DNA from 3 places in the Paenibacillus sp. FSL P4-0176 genome. Region 1 is predicted to be linked to each of the others. Evidence: riboswitches for the same ligand, from Rfam matches in the RefSeq annotation. Region 1 holds a riboswitch; each other region holds the start of a gene.
The links. A riboswitch is a leader RNA that binds a small molecule or an ion and turns the genes downstream of it on or off. The one in region 1 is predicted to bind S-adenosylmethionine.

Region 1 (7,972 bases):
ACCGTATATACCGGTAATGACCGTCAGCGGCATGAAGACCGTGGTAATGGCGGTAAATACACGCATGATTTCATTCGCCCGGTTCGCAATACTGGATTGGTAGGCTTCTCGCAAGTTGCCCATCAGGTCGCGATAAGTCTCAAAGGTTTCAGATATTTTTACAGCATTCTCATAGATGTCACTGAAATACTTTTGCAGTTGATCATCGATGAGACGCAGATCTTTTTTATTCAAGGTGTTAATTACCTCTTTCTGAGGTCCAAGGACTTTTTTCAGCCACAGAATCTCACTGCGTAGCCCGATGATTTCATTCAGATGTGACTTTTTGGTGTGCATCAGAATGTCTTCCTCAAGCTTCTCGATCCGTGCTTCAATTCGGTCACCTACGGTGAAATAATTATCAACAATCAAGTCAACCAGCAAATACAGCAGACGATCCGGTGTACTGATTTCCTGTTCCCACAGGATGGGTTTCAGTGTGCGCAATTCGCTGACCTTGTGCTTGGTAACACTAATAATGAAATGTCTGCCGAGGAATAAGTTGACCGCACGTAGAAATATCTCTTCATCATCAAAACGAATGCTATTAATCACAATAAAATAATGGTTCTCATAAATTTCAATCTTCGGACGTTGTTCTTCGTCACTAAGACAGTCTTCCACAGCCAGATCATGCATCAAGAACAGCGGCTGAAGTACCGCCAAATCGTCTATGTCTGCATCAATCCAGTAAAATCCTTCCGCTGGTGGAGTCAGCGCCTGCTGAATGTCGTCCACCGGAATAAATACACCGTTGTTTACCAACCGGATTTTCATCGTTAATCTACTCCTTCTGCACCCGCCAACTTGGCGGATATTATCATTATGGGCGCAAAAAGAACAAATCAGCCGGTCGGCAGCGGAGCCTGGAGATCAGGGCTGCGTTCACTATATAATCAAACGGAAGTCACGTCCCGCTGCCGGCATGCTGATGTTAATTCTTTATGCAGTTTGTCGGAATTCGGCTGCCAGTCAGGCCTCGGGTCGCCATCCATTTAATATGTCACCTCTCACATAAGGGTTTATAACACCTTGTTTAGTATACCGCTGGTACAAGGTGCTTTCAAGCGCAAAAATGTGTCTATTTCGCGCCCTGAGGCAGTCTATGACAACGGATGATGAACGGTTCCGATCTGGGAAGCAGACATCGAACTGCATCTTGACGTGAGGGCATTAATGTAATAAAGTAGACGGTGAACCATATTTAATTACAATCTAATACAGCGAAATCTTATCAAGAGTAGGTGGAGGGACTGGCCCGATGAAACCCGGCAACCGGCGGTATACCGCACGGTGCTAATTCTTGCAGCGACTAAGTGTCAGGTGGCACTGTTGTAACTGAGAGATGAGAGAGGCGCATATCTTTTTTACATATGACCTTTCTCGAAATCCGAGGAAGGTCTTTGTTATATGCCCCGACTTCTCAGCAGTGATTTTCGCTAAGGAACTTGAGGTTGTTTGTAACGTTGGATGAAAGAGCAATTCAATGTTTTTACAAGCTCAAGGCAGTCTATAACTGTATTGATGTGAAGATATCAAGCCAGGGGTGGCTGCATCTATCTATGCACAAGGAGGAGTTAGACTTACTATGCCAATCAAAATACCCGATACTCTGCCAGCAAAAGAAGTACTTGAAGGAGAGAATATCTTCGTCATGGATGAAACTTCTGCATATCAGCAGGATATTCGTCCACTCCGTATCGCTATATTAAACCTGATGCCCACAAAGGAAACGACCGAAACACAATTGCTTCGTCTGGTGGGAAACACGCCTATTCAGGTGGATGTCGTTCTCGTACATCCCAAATCCCATACGTCGAAGAATACGTCTCAGGAGTATTTGGATCTGTTCTATAAAACCTTTGATGAGATTGAGCACCGCCGTTTCGATGGAATGATCATTACGGGTGCCCCGGTGGAACAGATGGATTTCGAAGACGTGAACTATTGGAATGAAATCCAGGAGATCTTCGAATGGACCAAAACCAATGTGACTTCAACCCTCCACATATGTTGGGCTTCCCAGGCAGGTTTATACCATCATTTTGATGTACCCAAGGTTGCACTTGATGAAAAGTGTTTTGGCGTTTTCCCACATACCATTAATAAACCACATGTTCCATTGTTGCGTGGATTCGATGAAGTATTCAACGTTCCACATTCCCGTCATACGGAAGTGAGACGCGAAGATATTGAAAAGAATGAGAATTTAGAGATTTTGGCTGAATCCGAGGAAGCGGGGATCTTCCTGGTTGCTACCAAAGACGGCAAACAGATTTTTGCCACAGGACATGCCGAGTATGACCCGTTCTCATTAAAGTGGGAGTATGACCGGGATGCAGCCAAAGGTTTGGATATCGCATTGCCTAGACATTATTATCCGAATGACGACCCTTCCCGTGTGCCACCAGCTACTTGGCGCGCTCATGCCAACTTATTATTCTCTAACTGGCTCAATTACTATGTGTATCAAGAAACACCTTACGATATTGGCCCGCAAATCTAATCGAGATTACAGGAGGATGCAGCAATGGAAGACAACAACAAGTTGAAAATCGAAAGCCGCTTAGCACAAATTGGGTCCATTAATGAACCGGTAACAGGCGCCATTAACTTTCCGATCTATCAATCCACTGCGTTTCGCCACCCGAAGCTTGGACAAAGCACGGGGTTTGATTATATTCGTACGACTAATCCAACCCGAAAAGTATTGGAAGAAGCTGCCGCAGCGCTGGAGTCCGGTGATGCAGGTTTTGCCTGTAGCTCGGGAATGGCCGCGCTGCAAACGATCTTCGCCATGTTTGGTCAAGGGGATCATCTGATTGTATCGCTGGATCTGTATGGTGGAACCTATCGTCTGCTGGAACGTATTCTGTCCCGTTTCGGCGTAACTGCAAGTTATGTGGACACGAATGACCTGGCAGCACTGGAGAAGGTTCGTCAACCGAATACAAAAGCTGTATTTATTGAGACACCAACCAACCCACTGATGATGATCACCGATGTGGAAGCCGTTGCTTCCTGGGCGAAAAGTTACAACCTGTTGACCATTGTTGACAACACGTTGTTGACTCCATTTTTCCAACGTCCGATTGAACTGGGGGCCGATATCATCATTCATAGCGCTACCAAATATCTGGGCGGACATAATGATGTGCTCGCCGGACTAATTATTACCAAAGGTGAGGCGTTATCTGCAGAGATGGCGTTCCTGCATAATTCTATTGGAGCCGTATTATCTCCAAGTGACTCCTACCAGTTGATGAAAGGTATGAAAACGCTGGCTCTTCGCATGGAGCGTCATGAGCACAATGCACTTACTATTGCCAAATACTTGCTTGAGCACCCAGCGGTGGTTGAAGTGTATCATCCAGGACTATCCGATCATCCAGGGTATGAGATACAGAATAAACAATCCACGGGTAACACCGGTATCTTCTCTTTTAAAGTGAAGGATGCACGTTATGTTGAACCATTACTTCGTCATATCAAACTCATTGCTTTTGCCGAAAGTCTCGGCGGAGTTGAATCACTCATGACTTATCCGGCAGTACAAACGCATGCGGATATTCCGCTTGAAATTCGTGAAGCCGTAGGTGTGGATGACCGTCTGCTCCGGTTCTCTGTAGGCATTGAACATGCGGATGATCTGATTGCAGATCTCGGCAATGCTCTGACAGCTGCACAACAGGAAGTGGAAGGAGGCGTGCACTCATGAGTGAGTCCAACAACAAGCCCAATTCCGAGTTGAAATTTGATACCAAATTGCTCCATTTTGGTGATGAGATTGACAAAACGACTGGAGCCTCCAGTGTACCGATCTACCAAGCATCAACATTCCATCATTTTGATATCTTCAATCCGCCTCAACATGATTACAGTCGTTCGGGTAATCCGACACGTCAGGCTTTGGAAGATTACATCACATTGCTGGAGGGCGGCGCACGAGGCTTTGCCTATTCTTCGGGGATGGCTGCGATCTCAAGCGTGTTCATGATGTTCTCCGCAGGGGACCACATGATTGTAACGGAAGACGTATATGGAGGTACGTATCGTTTGCTTACTTCCATATTAAGCCGTATGCAGATCGAGACAACCTTTGTAGACATGACCAATATAGATGAAGTGAAAGCGGCACTCAAGCCAAACACCAAGGCAGTTTATATGGAAACACCGTCCAACCCTACACTGCGAATTACGGATATCGCTGCCGTAACTGACTGGTCGAAGGAACATGACCTGATCACGATTCTGGATAACACCTTTATGACACCTTACTATCAGCGTCCAATTGAGCTTGGTGTGGACATCGTCGTACATAGTGCTACGAAGTTTCTCGGAGGTCACAGTGATGTACTTGCAGGGTTAGCTGTTGCTCGCACGGAATCACTTGGCGTACAACTGAAACAGCTGCAAAATGGACTTGGAACTGTACTCGGGGCACAAGAATCCTGGCTTTTGATGCGCGGGATGAAAACCTTGGGGGCTCGCATGGCTCATAGTGAACGGAGCACAGCCAAACTGGCGGCATGGCTTAATGAGCGCAGTGATATTACCGCTGTCTTTTATCCTGGACTGGAGGATCATCCGGGCCGTGAGGCACATGAGCGCCAGTCCACAGGATATGGAGCTGTCGTTTCTTTTGACGTCGGTTCAGGTGATCGTGCAAAAGCAGTTCTTAACCGGGTGAAGCTACCTATTGTTGCTGTAAGCTTGGGAGCTGTGGAGAGTATTCTGTCCTACCCAGCGATGATGTCTCATGCGGCAATGCCGGCTGAGGTTCGCCGTGACCGTGGCATTACAGATGGATTGCTGCGCTTCTCCGTAGGTCTGGAAGATATCGAAGATCTGATTGTAGATTTGGAGCAAGCACTTCAGGAATCCTAACAAAAATGGATGCCCGAATACGCCGATGTGTATCACTTAAGTTCGAACTAATTCTTTTCCATATGTAAAAATTTTTACTTATTTTTAAAGCACCTGTACATAAGGTGCTTTTTTTCACATGTAACCTGTGTTACGATATGTGGAGTACAGAAATACGATGTTGCCACCAGAACTTGCTTCTCTTGAACAAGTTGGGACGGATCGTTATATAATTTCTCTTCATGAGGGAGGCTTTTTTACGATGAGTACGGTAGACCGTATCTTAGATAAAGCCCTTCGGGGCGAACGTTTGGACTTGGAAGACACGATTGAGCTATTTGAATCGAATGAAGTGGACAAAATCGGGGCAGCTGCTAATGTCATTATGAAACGCATGCACCCTGAACCATACAGAACATTTGTAATTGGGCGTAACGTCAACTACACAAACGTGTGTGATGTGTACTGCCGTTTTTGTGCTTTCTACCGCAGACCTGGTTCGGATGAAGGTTATGTGCTTCCGGACGAAGTTATTTTCCAGAAGATTCAGGAAACGGAAGATGTGAATGGTACCGAGATTTTGATGCAAGGTGGAACGAATCCAAACTTGCCTTTCAGCTATTATACAGACCTGTTGAAAGCCATCAAAGAGCGTTTCCCAAACATCACGATGCACTCTTTCTCCCCAGCGGAGATTATGAAAATGGTTGAAGTATCCGATGGCCTTACATTGGAAGAAGTTGTTCGTGCCATTCACGAAGCTGGACTGGATTCCTTGCCTGGCGGTGGCGCTGAAATTCTGGATGACCGCACACGTCGGAAAATTAGCCGCTTGAAAGGTTCATGGCGCGATTGGATGGACGTTATGCAAACTGCACACCGCATCGGTATGAACACCACGGCAACGATGGTTATCGGACTTGGTGAATCGATGGAAGAGCGTGCATTACACTTGCTCCGTGTACGTGAAGCTCAGGACGAATGTATTGCGAACAAGTATGACTCCGAAGGTTTTCTGGCGTTTATTCCTTGGACTTTCCAGCCGGATAATACAAACCTCAAGCTGGAGCGTCAGACTCCAGAAGAGTACTTGAAGACTGTAGCCATCAGCCGCCTGGTACTTGATAATATCAAGAACATTCAATCCTCTTGGGTAACGATGGGTCCTGAGATCGGTAAAAAGTCGCTTGAATTTGGCTGTAATGACTTCGGTAGCACGATGATTGAAGAGAACGTTGTATCTGCTGCTGGTGCAACTTACAAAGTTAACATTGAATCCATTCTGCGTTTGATTCGAGAGTCCGGTTATATTCCGGCACAACGTAACACCCGATACGAGATTGTGCGCATGTTCGACGAAGAGAATGCCGTACATGAAGATTTCGTAATGCAGAACTAATTCTAATTAATTCAATACTACTCTTTATAAACTTTGATCGTTAGATAAGTATTTATGAAGCCAAGCCCGCTGACTACTCCGTTTGGAGAGACGGCGGGTTTTTTGATTTCTTTCTGCGGTTCGAGGTCATCAAACAGTACATGTTACGCAATTGGCGATATTTTATATTGAAATTGAACTGTTACAATGAAAGGGAACTTGTGTAGTCAGACACGCTGGAAGGGGTTAAACCGATGAAGAGAAGAATACTTGGCAAGACGAAACTGGACGTACCTGTATTGAGTTTTGGAGCATCCTCACTCGGTTCTGTATTTCGTGACATTGACCGGGACGAAGGGATTCGCACTGTACATGCGGCCGTAGATGCGGGGATGAATTACATAGACGTTTCGCCTTACTACGGGCTGACAAAAGCGGAGTCCGTGTTGGGTGAAGCCATCCGCAGCTTGCCGCGAAATTCATATATGTTATCAACCAAAGCCGGAAGGTATGGGGAAAATGAGTTTGATTTTTCACGTCAGCGGATTCTGGATAGCGTGCAAGAGAGCCTGGATCGACTGCATACAGACTATATCGACATTCTGTTCCTGCATGATATAGAATTTGTGCCAGCAAAGATCATCGTAGAAGAAGCCTTTCCAACGTTGCTGCGTCTGAAAGAGCAGGGAGTTATACGACATGCGGGCATTTGTGGATTGCCCTTGCCGTTGTTCGAGAAGGTTCTGCCACAGATCGATGCGGATGCGATCATCTCGTATTGTCATTATTCATTGAATGATACCTCATTATTATCGTTATTGCCCCTGTTGGAAAAAAAAGAAATTGGCCTCGTCAATGCTTCGCCTCTTTCTATGGGCTTGTTGAGTACCCGAGGGGCTCCTGCCTGGCATCCGGCAGACGATCGGGTGAAAGAGCTCTGCCTGAAGGCTGCCCGCTTCTGTGCAGAACAAGGTAGTGACATTGCCAAGCTGGCCGTGCAATTCTCCACATCGAATGAACGAATTCCGACAACACTGGTGAGCAGTGCCAGCCATCGCAATATCCTCAATAATGCAGCCTGGATAGAGGAACCGTTGGATCAGAGCCTGCTGGATGAAGTGCTGCGCATTCTGGCTCCATTGCATAACGAGACATGGTCAAGCGGACGACCTGAATATAATACGAAGCCAAGCAACACGTCAGCAGAAGCATCCAAGGGGGAGCAACGATGAGAGCCATTGTATGTGAAGAAATAGATCAATTGAAGCTCCAGGACCTGCCTCAACCAGAACGAGCAGAAGGAGAGGCGTTGGTTGCCATTCGGCGGATTGGGATCTGTGGAACGGATCTGCATGCGTACAAAGGCAATCAGCCATTCTTTACCTATCCTCGTGTTCTGGGTCATGAACTGGCGGCTGTTATTGAAGAAATCGGTCCGAACGAGGCTGGGTTACAGCCTGGGGATCAGGTAAGTATTATTCCGTATCTGCACTGTGGTCACTGTATTGCATGTCGCAGTGGAAAAACCAATTGTTGTGCGTCCATGCAAGTCATGGGTGTGCACGTAGACGGAGGCATGAGAGAAAAAATCAACGTGCCTGTCTCACATCTGCTCTCAGCAGAGGGTTTGACACTGGATGAGACGGCAATGGTAGAACCATTAAGCATTGGAGCCCATGCCGTCAGAAG
Region 2 (7,972 bases), 3.3 Mb from region 1:
GAGCCAGTGCTGTTTTCAGCATGCCATACCGGTGTTCGTGACTCATCTCAAACAGCCATGGGCGACGCGGTGCCGTCAGATAACCGAGACTATCCCGAGTCTGAAGCCAGTCATGTCTGGTAATCGGTTCATAAGGCGTGTCCCCCCATACGGAGAGCAGTTCCGGACTATATAATCGTTGCCCTTCTGGAAGCCATTCCTCATCCAGTAACGCCTGAGCGTATAATGTATGTTCACCCGCCTCGTCTTCACGATTGGTAAACAGGTCAGGCCAATATTCAGCGCGCGAGCCACGATGGGGAACCAAACGTGCGAACTCCAACACTTGTGTGTGTACTTGCTCCACGCCAAACAACAGAGCATATAGGCCTTTGCCAAACATGATTCGCTCATCCAGTTTGCCAAAATGTTCAATGACGCGTCCTGCGAGTCCTGCTCCCCGTCCAAGAGGAAAGACGATATGATTCAGACCGGCCAGATTATGCAGATGGAATGCGGGTTTGGATAGTACTTCTTTTTGAAAATAAGGATGATGCACCACCCGGCTCTCGATATAGTTCTGCTCATTAATAATTAATGCCACACTTAGCAGTGAACTGCATCGTTCCAGCCAAAAGCGTTCCCAAAACGGCGTCATAAACGCCGATACGTGAAAGTGTGACAAGAGATGGAAACAGCTACGTCCGATCCGGCGACTGTTCATATACAGCAGAAGCTGTGGATAGGCATCCTGGAAAATGAGTGCATTGCACCGCTCCAGCAGCCGATACATATGCTCGCGATCGCTTTGATTCTGTAGATTATGCATTAAGTCACTCTGAAGATCTGTCATGTGATATCCGCCGTTGCGAGAGACCATATGGGCCAGTAGTGCCCAATGCAGTTCGGGATATTGCTCATAACATTCCAGATAGGCTGCCGTGCGAGTGATATTACTCCGATTGTGCTCCTGAGTCAGTGTCTTAATCTCTTCCAGAATGATGCAATCTTCTTCGCAGACGAGTGCGCTTTGAACCTGGTCCGTGCGTGTAAAAGATTTGTTGCTGGCAGGTAACAAACGCTCCACCTCAGAGTGTAAGGCAGCTGCCGTATCGGTATCCCACTCGATGTCACGCAATGGGTGACGAAGCTGTGCTGAAGCTTGCCATGCAGCCTGTTTGCCACGCCAGATTTCACGGGCAGCACCCGGAATGGAACGGACCATCTGCAGAAGGGACCCGTGATGTTGTTCGCTGGAAGAATCGGTTCTGGTGGAAGTCATGATGTGACATCCTTTCATGATGTTCTGGGTTTAATTTCACAGACCATGTGGTTTATTCTAAGTATGCGCTGATTATTTGACTTCCACTCGCCAATTTGCTTCACTTAGGGTAAGACAAGGTACAGAAAGGGAGATGAACCGAATGGAACAGATTACTTCCAAACCGGCTTTTGATGTAGCCATCCAATCCCCACGTTTGACGATTGCCGTATTCAAGGCAGACTGGTGTGGTGACTGCAAATACATCGATCCGTTTATGCCTGAGGTTGAAGAGAAATATTCACGTGAACTGACCTTGATTGAGGTCGACGTGGATCAGGTTGGGACGGTTAGTGAAGAACAGAATATTCTTGGCATTCCGAGCTTTGTGGCGTATACAGATGGCCGCGAACTCGTACGGTATGTGAACAAGCTACGCAAGTCGAGAGAAGAGATTGAGCAGTTCCTGGATCGCGCAGTTGAGGTGTACAACACGATTCATAAATAATGTTATACAAGCTCAACTTTTACACAGGCACTCCGATGACAGAATAACCTTCCGATCGCTGTTATCCCCAGATTTCTTTGATCCCTTTTATAAAGGGGAGAAATCCGGGGATAAAGGCGAAGCATATGCTTCCGTTGCAGCTTTCTTTCAGAAAGCTTTTAGCTCCGCTTCTTCAGGCTATTTCTGTCCTCTCCGTTATTGTGTAAATATTTCATTGAACTTATATAAAAGTATGACAGGTTCATGTTGTAAAAGGGTATAATAAAAAGAACGCCATTTCTCTTGAAATAGGGAAATGGCGTTTGTGTGTTCAGGATTCTGTTTAAGACACAATTGAACTGGCATATCCCTCAATTACATAACTCCAATGACCTGTGGGTCATTATTTCACCAGACGTTAACATTTTGTCACAAAGCGCGACGTCAATGAACATTTTATCCGGTATAATGAATTTAGTTGTGAAATAAGTGTCAAAGTACCGAAACAAGCGGAGAATATTCTTCGCCATCTTAAACCAACAGCGGGTGAGAAAAAATTGAAACACTTAACTTTGTTTAAATGGTTAACCGTATTAACCTGTCTTGTCATGTTTCTGGCCACTTTTGGTGGAGGCATCGTAACCAAAACGGAATCAGGCCTTGGCTGTGGAACAGAATGGCCTTTATGTAACGGAAAACTCGTTCCCGCACATACTGTGGCTTCACTCATTGAATATTCCCATCGCGCTGTAAGTGCACTGGCTGGACTGTTGTCCATTGCCTCGTTTGTTGCCTTTCTGCGGTTTGGCAAGTCACGCCGTGACCTGCAATTGTTTTCTTTCCTAACTCTGGTATTTGTTATCGTCCAGGGAATCATGGGGGCTTTTGCCGTTGTCTTCTCCCAATCTTCAGCAGTCATGGCACTGCATTTTGGTTTTGCACTGATTGCTTTTGCCAGTTCTCTAATGATGGCGCTGGGCATAAGGCAGGAGGCCAAAGATGGCGGATTGGAGCGCCTGAATAAATACCCTCGGGTTAGCAAAAAATTCAGGAATCTGGTCTGGTTCTCCACCATTTACACATATCTCGTGGTATACACAGGTGCATTTGTGAGTCACACGGATTCTGCCGGCGGATGTTCTGGATTTCCGCTTTGTAACGGTCAGATTATTCCTGAGCTTTCGGGTGGGGTAGCGGTTGCTTTTGCTCACCGTGCAGCAGCTGCGTCGCTCGTGATTGTTATCGCAATCCTGGGTCATTTCGCTTACCGTAATCATCCGGACAACAAGGAAATGCGTACTCTGGGTGTGGTATCCGTTGTTCTTATTCTGATGCAAGTAGTCATTGGTATTTTCATGATGGTGACAATGAACCGTCCGGAAGTATACATGTTCGTAGCTCTTGCTCATATGCTGGATATCGCCATATTGTTCGGAGTCTTAACGTATATGAGTTTCCTGGTGTACAAGCTACATCGCCCGGCTAATCGTTTTTAAATATGAAAGTCCACCATCCAGTGATGTACATCATTGGACAGGTGGACTTTGTTTGATGTCAGAGGGATCAGGGCAACCTATGGCAAGCAGCAATTACACGGAATGAATGATGTTTCGTTTACGGTGATGAATTCTTGTTGATTTGGAAAAGAGGAGGTTAGATATGCTGCGAACGTTGTTGGGGGAAAAGCCGCGTATAAACGAAGGTAAATTGAAGGCAGCGATGGACGCAATGGCGCATACGCTTGAGCTATTTCAACGACAAATGCATGTGGACCATGATCCCACGCATGACTATCGGAAACTGTATGTGTGGACTCAGGGACTCATCTCCTCACTGGATGAACTGGAGCAAAGCTGTTTCGCTGCTGCTCATTTTCGTAAAAAGGTCGTTGCAGGATCAACGGATGATATGACGCCGACTGAAAAAGCCGAGTATGCACGGTATGTGTATTTCTACAAAGATGGCTTTATCCGCTGCTTTGCCATTCTGGATAAAGTCGGCACGGTATTAAATGAAATATTCCAGCTGAATACTTCCAATACCAAAGCGCATTTTTCTTATTTTACTGTGTTAAGGCAGTTCGACTATGCAAGGGAGCATCATGATCTTGCATTGCAATTAATACAGATCAAGGACTCTTATCGTGAACCGATGAGCAAGCTGCGCAAGCGACGTAATATGGAAATTCACTACATGAACTCAGAAATGCACGATGACCTGTGGCAGTTACACCAGACCTTGCAAGGTAAAGTGAAATTGGAGGATCTGAATCAGCATGTGCAGGAAATGCGTCAGGGCGTGGATATGGTCTGTGAAACGTTAACAGCCTCTTATAGTTATATCAATAAAATATGGAAAAGAAATAATTCCCTTTGACAAATCGGAATACTTGGAATATACTGAGTTTCAATCGAATGTTACATGGATATAACTGATATTTCGGAAGTTACGTTCACATTATAAAGCATAAACTACATGAACTTATAAAATCCTACAACAACATATTTCTTATCGAGAGCGGCGGAGGGACAGGCCCGATGAAGCCCGGCAACCGATTTGTAATGACATGATACATGTATCATTCGTTATAGATGTTAGGTGCTAATTCCTACAAAATGGTGCAAGACACGATTTTGGCAGATGAGAAGGTATATTCTTTCACGTGAAGAGCCCTCTTTGTATCTGCAAAGGGCTCTTTTTTTGTACTTTAAGGGGAGTTTTCCTTTAGATCGGGTAAAGATACATGTAGGTGTTTGGAAAGGGGCAAGTGCGATTGATTGAATTAAAAGGTTTAACGAAAACGTACGGCAAAGGGGCAAAATCTACAACAGCGTTATCCGAGCTGAATTTGAGCATCCAAAAGGGTGAAATCTACGGTGTGATTGGCCATTCCGGAGCTGGAAAAAGCACATTGATTCGCTGCATTAATTTGCTGGAACGGCCTACGGAGGGTGAGGTATGGGTCGACGGAATCAACCTGACTGAACTGAGCAAAACCGAATTGCAGCAACAGAGACGCAAGATCGGGATGATTTTTCAACACTTTAATCTGTTATCTTCGGCAACGGTATATGACAATGTAGCTTTTCCACTAAAGCTTGTGAATACACCCAAGGAAGCCATTGATCGCAAAGTGAAGGAAATGCTCGCACTGGTTGGTCTGGAGCACCATAGCAGCAAATATCCGGCTCAATTATCGGGTGGCCAAAAACAACGTGTAGGGATTGCGAGAGCACTTGCAAGTGACCCAAATGTTCTTCTCTGTGATGAGGCAACTTCGGCACTTGATCCGCAGACGACAAATTCAATCCTTAAGTTATTACTCGACATTAATGAAAAGTACAACCTTACGATTGTGCTGATCACACATGAGATGCATGTCATTCAGAACATCTGTGACAAGGTGGCTGTCATTCATCAAGGTGGCATTGTGGAACAAGGACCTGTAACAGACGTGTTCCTGAAGCCGCAGCATGCGATTACGCGGGACTTCATGATGCGTGACCATGAAGCTGGACTTGCTCTGGAAGAGACCGCTCTGGCAAATGCAGGCGTTGAATTGCAGGCAGGTGCTGCTTCCAAACTTGTGAAGATATCCTTTCTGGGTAACAAAACGTATGAAGCGATTTTGTCTAGAACGGTACGTAAAACAGGCGTGGATTTTGCCATCCTGCAAGGTACAATCTCTACGATCAAACAGGTTCCTTATGGGCAGCTGACCGTTCGGTTCGAGGGTGATTCAAATGCGATTGATCGGACGATATCAGAATTAACCGCTGAGGGACTTGATGTGGAGGTGCTTCGTTAGATGGATTTTTCAACCGTACGTTGGGAAGAGGTTGGTAAAGCTTCCATAGAGACACTGCAAATTTTGGGTGTATCAGGCTTGTTTACCGTTATCTTAGGTTTACCGCTCGGAGTACTGCTATTCATGACAGCCCGATCTGCTTCGATTAAGTCACGGGCAGTGTACACTATACTATCCCTGATTGTGAATATTTTGCGCTCAGTCCCATTTATCATATTGATTGTTGCTCTTATTCCATTCACTCGTATACTCGTCGGTACAGCTACGGGGGTGCTCGGCGTTATACCTCCTTTGGTGATTTCAGCAGCTCCTTATTTTGCTCGTTTGGTGGAGACGACGTTGCGAGAAGTTGATCGTGGTGTCATTGAAGCGGCACAGTCGATGGGTGCATCGACCGGACAGATTGTAAGACGGGTGTTACTGCCTGAGGCACTGCCTGGACTGCTTGCTGGTATAACGATCACCATTGTTACGCTCGTCTCCTATACGGCGATGGCGGGCATGGTTGGCGGTGGAGGTCTGGGAACACTGGCAATCAACTATGGATACTTCCGTTATCAAAATGAAATTATGATCATATCCGTAGTGTCGATGATCATTCTAGTGCAAATTCTCCAGATGGCTGGAGATCGCTTGGTTACATTTTTCACCAGGAAATAACACATAGATAACATGATGGATATGCATTAATGCAGATGCCACATGACAAAATGATTAGAGAAGGGGTTTTACACATGAAAAAATGGTCTTTTGCTCTACTTAGTCTTATGTTGATTGCGGTTCTCGCAGCTTGCGGAAACAACAAGGACGCCGATAGCGGCGCAGACAATTCAGCAGGTGCACCTCGTACAGTTGAATTGAAAGTTGGAGCTTCACCTACACCACACGCAGAGATTCTGGAAAGCATCAAGCCTGAACTGGAAGCACAAGGTATCCGTCTGCAAGTCGTTACATTCAACGACTATGTTCAACCCAATCAGCAACTTGCTGACAAAAAATTGGATGCAAACTTCTTCCAGCACCAACCATATCTGGACACAGAGAATAAAGAACGTGGATTCAACCTCGTTTCTGTAACACCTGTTCATGTTGAACCTTTTGGTGGATACTCCAAAAAGATTAAGTCTTTGGATGAATTGGCAGACGGCGCAAAAGTAGCAATTCCAAATGACCCATCCAATGGTGGACGTGCTTTGTTGCTACTTGCGAAGGAAGGTATCATTACGCTGAAAGACAACACAAATATTACATCTACGATTCAAGATATCACAGCCAATCCGAAGAACCTGGATATCATCGAGCTGGATGCAGCCATGATGCCTCGTCAATTGGATGAAGCGGATCTGGTATTTATCAACGCTAACTATGCGCTTGAAGCGAACCTGAATCCGGCGAATGATGCTTTGCTGATCGAAGATCTGCAAGGTAACCCATACGCAAACATCCTCGTTTCCCGTGAGGACAACAAGGATGCAGATGCAATCAAAAAACTGGCTGCTGCTTTGCACTCCGAAGAAGTAAAAACATTCATCAAAGAACGTTATAAAGGTGCAGTTGAACCTGCAACTGAATAATTCACGATATGTATGATATGATGTGAAGCTATTAAGATTAAGCCGTATATCTCTTCTGAAGAGATATACGGCTTATTTTATGTTTCCTAATCTGTGCTGACGTGGGGATCAACAAGGGAAGGGTTAGGGCTTATCTTGTTTCTCCGCGTTGGATGGATGCCCAGATTGGAGGTAGTAGGATAATTCATTCTGATCAGCATACTGCTGTTCATCGGCTTCTTGCAGGTACGTCCTCTCGGAGGGAGAGAGTTTCTCTTCTTCTCCGTGTGAGCTTTTGATTTTGTATCTGATCCAACCGATTAACCCAAGGACGACAACGAGGATCAAAGCCCATCCTTTTTTGAGCAAAAGAAGAGCACTGAATTTCTGGGAAGCCGTGTACCCGATCCCTCCCATCAGAAGACTGTTGAGCCCTATGGTGGATGTTTTTTGTCAGTCGAAGCATTGTACTCCTCGTAGGTATATCCTGCATTGATGCTAAGTTGATTAAGGACAGTTTCCTCGAATACCTGGCGGCTCTGTTGAAAGTTGGCCGTATCGGTAACCAGAATGGCTGTGATGTACCCTTCGCGTGTCAGGAGTTTTACATTGTAATTGACCATGGCTTGCTGATCAGCATTCTTAAAACCGAGGGAGTAAACCAACTGATGTTTGGTACTGTCATATGTCGGTTCGATCTCCCACCCCGTTATGTACGTTCTATATTCAGGATCAAGTTCTCTGTTATCTTCTTCTGTGCCTCGGATATAACTGCTTAACAGTTCTTCGGCACTCAAATTTTGATCGTCATCATGGATATGACCTGTCTTCACGTATTCGAACACAACATACCACGAGCCGAATTCACTATTGCTGGTTAGGCT
Region 3 (7,972 bases), 3.0 Mb from region 1:
CGGAAAGACCTGACCGAGTGATGGGTGCCCTTCTGGAAGGCCGAGTGGCAATTTTGTTGGATGGAACGCCATTTGTATTAATTGTACCGGTGACCTTTAGCATGTTGCTTCAGTCTCCAGAGGACTATTATGAACGCTGGATTCCTGGAACATTTTTGCGAGTGCTGCGTTTTATGGCCGCGATGCTGGCATTGCTTGCTCCTGCGCTCTATATCTCGTTTATCTCGTTCCATCCGGGTCTTATTCCAACCAAGCTGGTATTGACGATTATTGAAACGCGTACCGGAGTGCCATTCCCCTCAATTATTGAGGTACTCATCATGGAGCTTTCAATTGAAATCTTGAGGGAGGCCGGGATACGCTTGCCCAAACCGATTGCGCCAGCGATGGGTATCGTAGGAGGTCTGATTATTGGCCAAGCAGCCGTGCAAGCGGGAATAATAAGCCAATTTCTGGTTATTGTCGTTGCGGTAACAGCCATCTCTTCCTTTACGATTCCGGTCTATAGTGCGGGATTAACGCTAAGGATTCTACGATTTGCCGCTATGTTCAGCGCAGCCGTACTCGGATTGTTTGGCGTGGTTATGTTCTTTCTACTTGTGTGTACACATCTGGCACGACTCTCAAGCTTTGGCGTACCTTATGTTGCACCAGCCGTTCCCTATCACATGAATGAATGGAAGGATTTTGTTATCCGTGCACCGCTAAATATGATGAGAATGCGTCCCAAAATGACTAATCCGATCGATGATGATCGGAAAAAATAAATGGAATTCCATCTACTGAAGGTCTGGAGGTGAACTAAGTGAATGGCTCCCAAGGAAAGCTAACCACGACACAGGCCGTTGTAATTATTGTCAATTACATGCTTGGTGCCGGGATATTGACACTACCTCGAACGACCAGCAAAGCTGTCGGAACACCGGATGTCTGGATTTCCATTATCCTATCTGGATTCATTATCATAGGTGTGGGAATAATTCTGGTTACCCTGTGTCGCAGATTTCCGGAGAAAACCGTCTTCCAGTTCACCCGTGAGATTACGGGCAGCTGGATTGCTTACATACTGGGATTGTCTATGATTATGTATTTCATAGTTATTGCCGCATTCGAAATCAGAGTTATGGCTGAAGTGACTGGGATGTATCTGCTCGAACGCACCCCCACCTGGGCGATTGTGATGGTCTTCATGTGGATCGGTGTATATATGATTTCAGGCGGGCTTGGCGTTATCGTACGTGTGTTTGAGATCATCCTTCCGATTACGATTATTATATTTGTGATTGAAATTTTGCTTAGTAATCAGCTATTCGAGATTGGCAATCTGAGACCCGTCCTCGGTGATGGGATTATGCCCGTTTTCCAAGGGTTGAAGCCTTCACTATTATCTTATACGGGCTATGAGGTGATGTTAATCATGACTGCCTATATGAAAAATCCGAAGAAGAGCAATAAAGCGATGACCTGGGGGATACTCATATCCACTATTATCTACTTGATCACGGTGGTGATGGTTATAGGCAGTTTATCGCTCGATGGCATCAAAACTCGAACCTGGCCAACGCTGGATTTGGTAAGAAGCTTCGAAATCCAGGGTCTGATATTCGAGCGTTTTGAATCCTTATTGCTGGTCATCTGGATTATGCAAATCTTTTCGACTACAGCAATTACACATTACTGCGCTTCGGTGGGTATTCGTGATTTGTTTCGTTCCAAAAAAATCAAAGGCATCATGTACGGCCTGCTGCCGTTCATTTATCTGACAGCAATGATACCCAAAACAGTGGATGATACCTTCGTACTAGGAGATATGCTAGGCAATGTGTCCGTATTTTTGTTTGGCATTTTACCTCTGGTACTACTGTTGTTAAGTCTGATTCGCAAAAAAGGAGGCAAGCATGCATGATTACATTCCGCATGTTGTTACGCTTAGCCACTGTATTATGCATTCTCTTAACGATATCCGGATGTTGGAGCAGTCGAGAGATAGAGGATCTAAGTGTCTACGTTGGTCTCGGGATCGATATCGGCAAAGAGACGGAATTTGAGGAGAACATCGCCAATCAGGGAGGAGGGTATTCCAAGCAGAACAATGTGACAGCCACGGTACAGATTGCTCCGGGTAATTCCAGCAGTCAGAAGAGCCAACAATCCGGTTCGCCTGCTTCTGGTAAAACGTCCTATTCCAATGAACAGCTTACCGGAGATTCCTTGCTGCAAATCTTTCGTCAGTTTGCACTGAGACGAGATCATCCGCTCATCGGACATCATCTGAAGGTTATCGTTGTGTCCAAGGATATCGCCAAAAAGTATGGTCTGGACCAGCTGCTGGATTTTGTACTTCGGGATAACGATATTCGTCCTAACTGTCTGGTGTTGATTAGCCATCATCGCGCTGTTGATGTTCTGACTTCAGATGATCCTTCCCGGATTCCAGCATTTTATCTTACAGGTATTACCGGTAATTCATACTTGTCCAATAAAATCCTGGACCCCGTTCTACTCTCCAAATTAGATGCACAAATGCAATCCGGTTCCAGCTTTTTGCTCCAGAATGTACTGAACTTCAATGGAGAGGACAAGTTCTCCGGTGCCAGTATCTTTGATGGGAAAACAACAAAATTCATCGGGGAACTCAGCCAAACGGATCTAGAAGGGCTATCTTGGCTCAGACCTAAAGAAAAAGGAGGTATCTTGAAGACATACAATAAAGAGGGGTTCACTGTTGTATATGAAATGAAGAAGAAAAAAACAACAATAATTCCAAAAGTGGTTGGCGATGATATTTCATTCCATGTGAAAACTGAATCCGAAGGCTGGTTGATGGAGGATTGGCGTGCTCCCGAGGAAGAGGAAAAAGGTGCGTATCTCAGTGAATTGGAAAAAGAATTTGCTGAACTTGCCAAACAACAGATTCGACAGTTGTTATACAAACTGCAGCATACCTATAAAGTAGATGTTGCGGATTTTCGGGATAGCTTGCGTATTAAAGAACCTAAAACATGGAAAAAAGTCAAAGACGATTGGGATAAAATTTTTAGCACCGTGCCGATCACCTATGAGGTAAAGACCACCATCACGAATCCGGGGTCTTCCACCGAATAGCGAGGTGTGCCATATATTATTTAATTGTTGACACATTCATGATAGATCGCTATATTAGTAAAAAATCATTTTCTTATCCAGAGAGGTGGAGGGACTGGCCCTTAGAAACCTCAGCAACAGATCTGAAGGATACTGTGCTAATTCCAGCGGGTGAAAGCCTGATAGATAGGAGCGTTTGTTTTTATTTGTCAGTAACGGCGCACTCTTTAGGCAGAGTGGGTCTTTTTTGTTTTTTCTGGATGAAGAAGTAGGGGAGCAGCAGGTATGGAGAACAACAACGACAAAGGGCATTTTCAGCGGAAAATGCAGGCACGGCATGTGGTCATGCTCTCTCTCGGAGGAGTCATTGGAACGGGATTATTCCTCAGCTCAGGTTACACGATTCAGCAGGCGGGACCACTGGGAACCATTCTGTCCTATCTGATCGGAGCCATCGTTGTATATCTGGTGATGCTCTGTCTTGGTGAACTGTCTGTTCATATGCCAGAGACGGGAGCATTTCATAGTTATGCAGCCAAATATATCGGACCGGCAACAGGTTACACGGTGGCTTGGTTATACTGGTTAACCTGGACTGTTGCGCTTGGCTCCGAATTCACAGCCGCCGGATTGCTTATGCAGCGCTGGTTCCCATCGGTAAACGTATGGATATGGAGCGCGGTTTTTGCACTGATGATCTTTCTGTTTAACGCTCTAACGGTGAAATTTTTTGCGGAATCCGAGTTCTGGTTCTCATCTGTAAAAGTAGTGACTATCGTAATCTTCATTATTATCGGTGGCGCAGCCATGTTTGGGTTCATTCCCATGGCGGATTCTGAACCGGCTCCATTTCTATCGAATATTACCGCATCCGGGTGGTTCCCTCATGGGGCTACAGCGATATTGATGACCATGCTTGCTGTAAACTTTGCCTTCTCAGGCACCGAGTTAATCGGCATTGCCGCCGGTGAGACGGAGAACCCGGAAAAGACGATACCAAAGGCTATTCATACAACGCTGTGGCGTTTGGTTATTTTCTTCATCGGAACGATTATTATCTTGTCGGCCTTGCTGCCCATGTCGGATGCCAGTGTACTGGAAAGTCCGTTTGTAGCGGTAATGGAGCGGGTGGGTGTACCCTATGCAGCAGACATTATGAACTTTGTTATTCTGACGGCGATTCTCTCTGCTGCCAATTCAGGCCTGTATGCATCTTCACGTATGCTCTGGTCTCTGGCTGACAAAAGAACGATCTCTCCGTGGTTTGCCAAATTGACCAAAAGCGGAGTACCGCTGAATGCACTTCTGATTAGTATGGTGGGTGGTGCGCTGGCCTTGCTGTCCAGCATCATTGCGCCAGGTACGGTGTATATTACGCTGGTTTCCATTTCAGGTCTGGCTGTCGTTGCGGTATGGATGAGCATCAGCGCTTCCCAATACATGTTCCGCAGACAATATATCCGGGAAGGACATGCGGTCAAAGATCTGGTCTACCGCACACCACTGTATCCGGTGGTACCAATTGTTTCATTTATATTATGCCTGGCTTCATGCATAGGTATTGCCTTTGACCCGACACAGCGAATTGCGCTGTATTGTGGGGTTCCGTTTATCGCAGTATGTTACGCTGCTTATTATCTGACAGAACGTGTGAATAAGAAAAGAGGACAAGTACATGACGCAAGAACAACAGACTAACCCCATGGAACAGATCCTTCGTGAACATCCGGTCATGATTCTGGATGGAGCGTTGGCTACGGAACTCGAACAGCATGGATGTGATCTCGATGATCCACTATGGTCTGCTCGTGTGTTGCTTGAGAATCCGGATGTTATTGTTCAGGTCCATGCAGATTATTTTCGAGCAGGAGCCGACTGTGCGATTACATCCAGTTATCAGGCGACGGTGGATGGTTTCCGCAAGAGAAGGATTGATGAACAGGCTGCACTGGAGCTGATCCGCAAGACGGTGGAACTGGCTGTACAGGCGAGAGATGACGTGTGGGCAGAAGTTCAGAGTAGTTTAGTAGGGAGAGAAAGCTCGACAGGTCAGCTTGTAGAAGCTCCTTCGGTACGTTCCGAGAACGTAGAGAATGAGGAGCATATAACAGATCGTACAGTAGATCGCGAAGGAGACAGTTTTCGTCCACGTCCAATTATTGCCGGGTCCGTTGGTCCGTACGGCGCCTATCTGGCGGATGGTTCAGAGTATGTGGGACATTACGGCGTGTCGGATGAGACGCTGGCCGCATTTCACCGTCCGCGTATGGCGGCGCTGATTGAAGCGGGTGCTGACATTTTGGCGTTTGAGACAATTCCTTCGTTGCAGGAAGCACAGGTGCTGGTTGATGTACTGAAGGAGTTCCCTCATGCGTATGCTTGGTTATCTTTTTCTTTAAAAGACGGGACAAGCATCAGCGAGGGCACACCGCTTGAGGTATGTGCACAGAAGTTTGGCTCCGAGCCGCAGGTTGCGGCGATTGGCCTGAACTGTGCTCCGATGGAAGTGGTGACGGAAGCAGTGGGTATTTTGAGCCGTACCAGCGATAAACCTGTTATTGTGTATCCGAACTCGGGAGAAGTATATGATGCAGCAACGAAGACGTGGAGCGGACAGGGTACCTGTGGCAGCATGAGTGATGCTTCGGAGCAGTGGGTTGCTGCGGGCGCGAAAATTATTGGCGGCTGCTGCCGAACAACGCCACATCAGATTGGTGCACTTGCGAAGAAATGGCGGAATTAGTTCATATCATGATAACAAGCCCTTCCACATCCTATAGAGGTATGGAAGGGCTTGTTTTATTGTGTTAAGGCATTCTGATTACATTATTCGATAACCAGTATACGTGGCGATGCTTCCCGAATGATTCTCGAAGAGAACCACGAGCCAAGACTGGCTGCAATGATGCTTAGACAGGTGAACAGTACCATTCCACCCCAATGCAGGATCAGTGGAAGCTGTACGATACCATAACCGGAAAGGACCATTTCGAGTAGAAGAGGCAGCAGGTATACGCCGACGAAAATACCCAGTATGGCTCCCACGGAGGACAGTATGAACATTCCCATGGTGAGCGACAACCGGATTTGACGAGATGTCATTCCCAGCGATTTGTATATCCCGTACGTTCTGCTTTCTTTACGGATAGTGATTCTACAGGTACTGAAAATAATGATGAACGTCACAATGATAAACAGCAATCCGATCAGACTCATCGGATAGATAAGGATGTTAGCGGCTTCCGCGTAAACCGAATCAAGCAATGTCTTCTGAGTGACTACCGAAGCAAAATCTTTAAATTGCTCATTTAATTCCGAGGCAACCATACCCGCTTTTGCCATATCGTTCACATTGATGAATATAACATCAAATTCACTATAACCCGGGTTCACACTTCTCATGGCATCAATGGTGATTCTGCCTGAAACAGACATGTTGGCGATCGCCTGATAGATGCCTGTGATGAGGAATGTACGCTTTTCTCCTTCAATATAGATATCGATAAGATCACCGAGATCTTTATTTGATGTTTTGGCTACACTTACACCAATGGCAATTTCATTCGCATGTTGTGGGTTACCCCCTTTTAACGTTTCGAATCCAAGTTCCTGATAACTCCCGTCCAGTACACTCAAGTTGAGACTGAGGGATTGGCCCTTCACTGTTGCAGAAGACTCCGGGCTAATTACACCCGTTGTGTTCCCTTGCCAGCCTGCATTGCTAATCCTTGTATCCTCTTCTAACGTGTGTTTCAATACAGTCTTTGGAAAGTTACCTTTGTTCACGACTACTGCTGCGATATTGGCATTGTCATACCCCCATTTAGCTGCGGTCTGTTCAATTCCGGTTATACTGGTCAGCAGAACATAACCCAGAACAAGTACGGAGGAAGCCATGGTGGCTAGCAGGAGTGTTAGAACAGAGCTTTTGGTGTTTTTGAACACATGTCTGAATCCAAGTACGGCGGTGACAGGCAGTCGTGTAAATCCGATCCAGTGTGCCCATGGCGAATTCATTTTGCCAGCCATCCGGCCGTGATCTGTCTCCGACATACCATAACGAATAGCTTGCACGGGCTGTATGCTGCGTGCCTTTTTGGCATATAACACAGTGAACAGAATCACTAGAGCAAATAGTAGTACGCCGGACAGTATGGCCGCATCCAATCCATGGACTGGAATGTTCTGATTCCCCACTCGAAGAGAGGATACAGAAATATTAATGATCCATTTGGATATCCATATACTGAGTGCAAGTCCTGGGATAATGGCTACGATGGATATCAATGCATATTGAATAACATAGGTGCCTATCGTTTTTCGGGAAGTCAGACCTAGTGATTTGAAGATTCCTATCGTTCTGTAATTGGCCAGGATGGCATCTGCAATCGTAAACCCGATGGTCATCAAAGCGATGGAGAGCATGACAACACCCATGAATATCATGATAAATCCAATAACCTGATTGATGATCAGATAGAAAGAGGCAATCGCCTCGAACTCCATTTTGGATTCCAGAAACGGAATACCTGTCTCACGATTGTATCGTTCCCAGTACACCGAATTCATGCTGTAATCGTTAAAATGGATGCCCATCATACGATTCTCGTTGCCAGTAAGTGTAGCGAGATCATGTTGATAATCGGTAGGATTCATCCAGACCCGTGCTGTATTGGAGAAGGGTGCCCCGTATGGTACATCGATCACAATACCCGATACATTCAATTCGAGTGTGCTTGAGCCAGTTTTGAAGCCGATGGTATCACCTACGGAAATATGATAAGCATTCGCCATGGACGTTGGAATCCAGACGGAGCCTTGTTCGGGAACTGTGTCGGGCGTCCCGCTTGAGAAAATTAGTTCATCCACACCCCAAGGCGGCGGAGGC

Region 2: another riboswitch for S-adenosylmethionine. It lies ahead of MKY95_RS27610 (methionine ABC transporter ATP-binding protein); the one in region 1 lies ahead of metA (homoserine O-succinyltransferase).
Region 3: another riboswitch for S-adenosylmethionine. It lies ahead of mmuP (S-methylmethionine permease); the one in region 1 lies ahead of metA (homoserine O-succinyltransferase).

What each region holds. Positions count from the first base shown of each region.
Region 1 covers NZ_CP150242.1:2,036,506-2,044,477, forward strand. Annotated here, with positions in the region: gene corA (magnesium/cobalt transporter CorA) at 1-816, opposite strand, end outside; SAM riboswitch class I at 1,268-1,391, shown strand; gene metA (homoserine O-succinyltransferase) at 1,628-2,545, shown strand; gene MKY95_RS09530 (PLP-dependent transferase) at 2,570-3,757, shown strand; gene MKY95_RS09535 (aminotransferase class I/II-fold pyridoxal phosphate-dependent enzyme) at 3,754-4,926, shown strand; gene mqnC (cyclic dehypoxanthinyl futalosine synthase) at 5,168-6,304, shown strand; gene MKY95_RS09545 (aldo/keto reductase) at 6,538-7,515, shown strand; gene MKY95_RS09550 (zinc-binding alcohol dehydrogenase family protein) at 7,512-7,972, shown strand, end outside.
Region 2 covers NZ_CP150242.1:5,978,110-5,986,081, reverse strand. Annotated here, with positions in the region: gene MKY95_RS27630 (DUF2515 family protein) at 1-1,261, opposite strand, end outside; gene MKY95_RS27625 (thioredoxin family protein) at 1,404-1,748, shown strand; gene MKY95_RS27620 (heme A synthase) at 2,285-3,223, shown strand; gene MKY95_RS27615 (Cthe_2314 family HEPN domain-containing protein) at 3,387-4,103, shown strand; SAM riboswitch class I at 4,233-4,374, shown strand; gene MKY95_RS27610 (methionine ABC transporter ATP-binding protein) at 4,501-5,535, shown strand; gene MKY95_RS27605 (methionine ABC transporter permease) at 5,536-6,195, shown strand; gene MKY95_RS27600 (MetQ/NlpA family ABC transporter substrate-binding protein) at 6,270-7,109, shown strand; gene MKY95_RS27595 (hypothetical protein) at 7,233-7,505, opposite strand; gene MKY95_RS27590 (DUF2167 domain-containing protein) at 7,523-7,972, opposite strand, start outside.
Region 3 covers NZ_CP150242.1:6,306,018-6,313,989, reverse strand. Annotated here, with positions in the region: gene MKY95_RS29095 (spore germination protein) at 1-767, shown strand, start outside; gene MKY95_RS29090 (spore germination protein) at 806-1,906, shown strand; gene MKY95_RS29085 (Ger(x)C family spore germination protein) at 1,903-3,105, shown strand; SAM riboswitch class I at 3,176-3,277, shown strand; gene mmuP (S-methylmethionine permease) at 3,370-4,782, shown strand; gene mmuM (homocysteine S-methyltransferase) at 4,760-5,827, shown strand; gene MKY95_RS29070 (ABC transporter permease) at 5,911-7,972, opposite strand, start outside.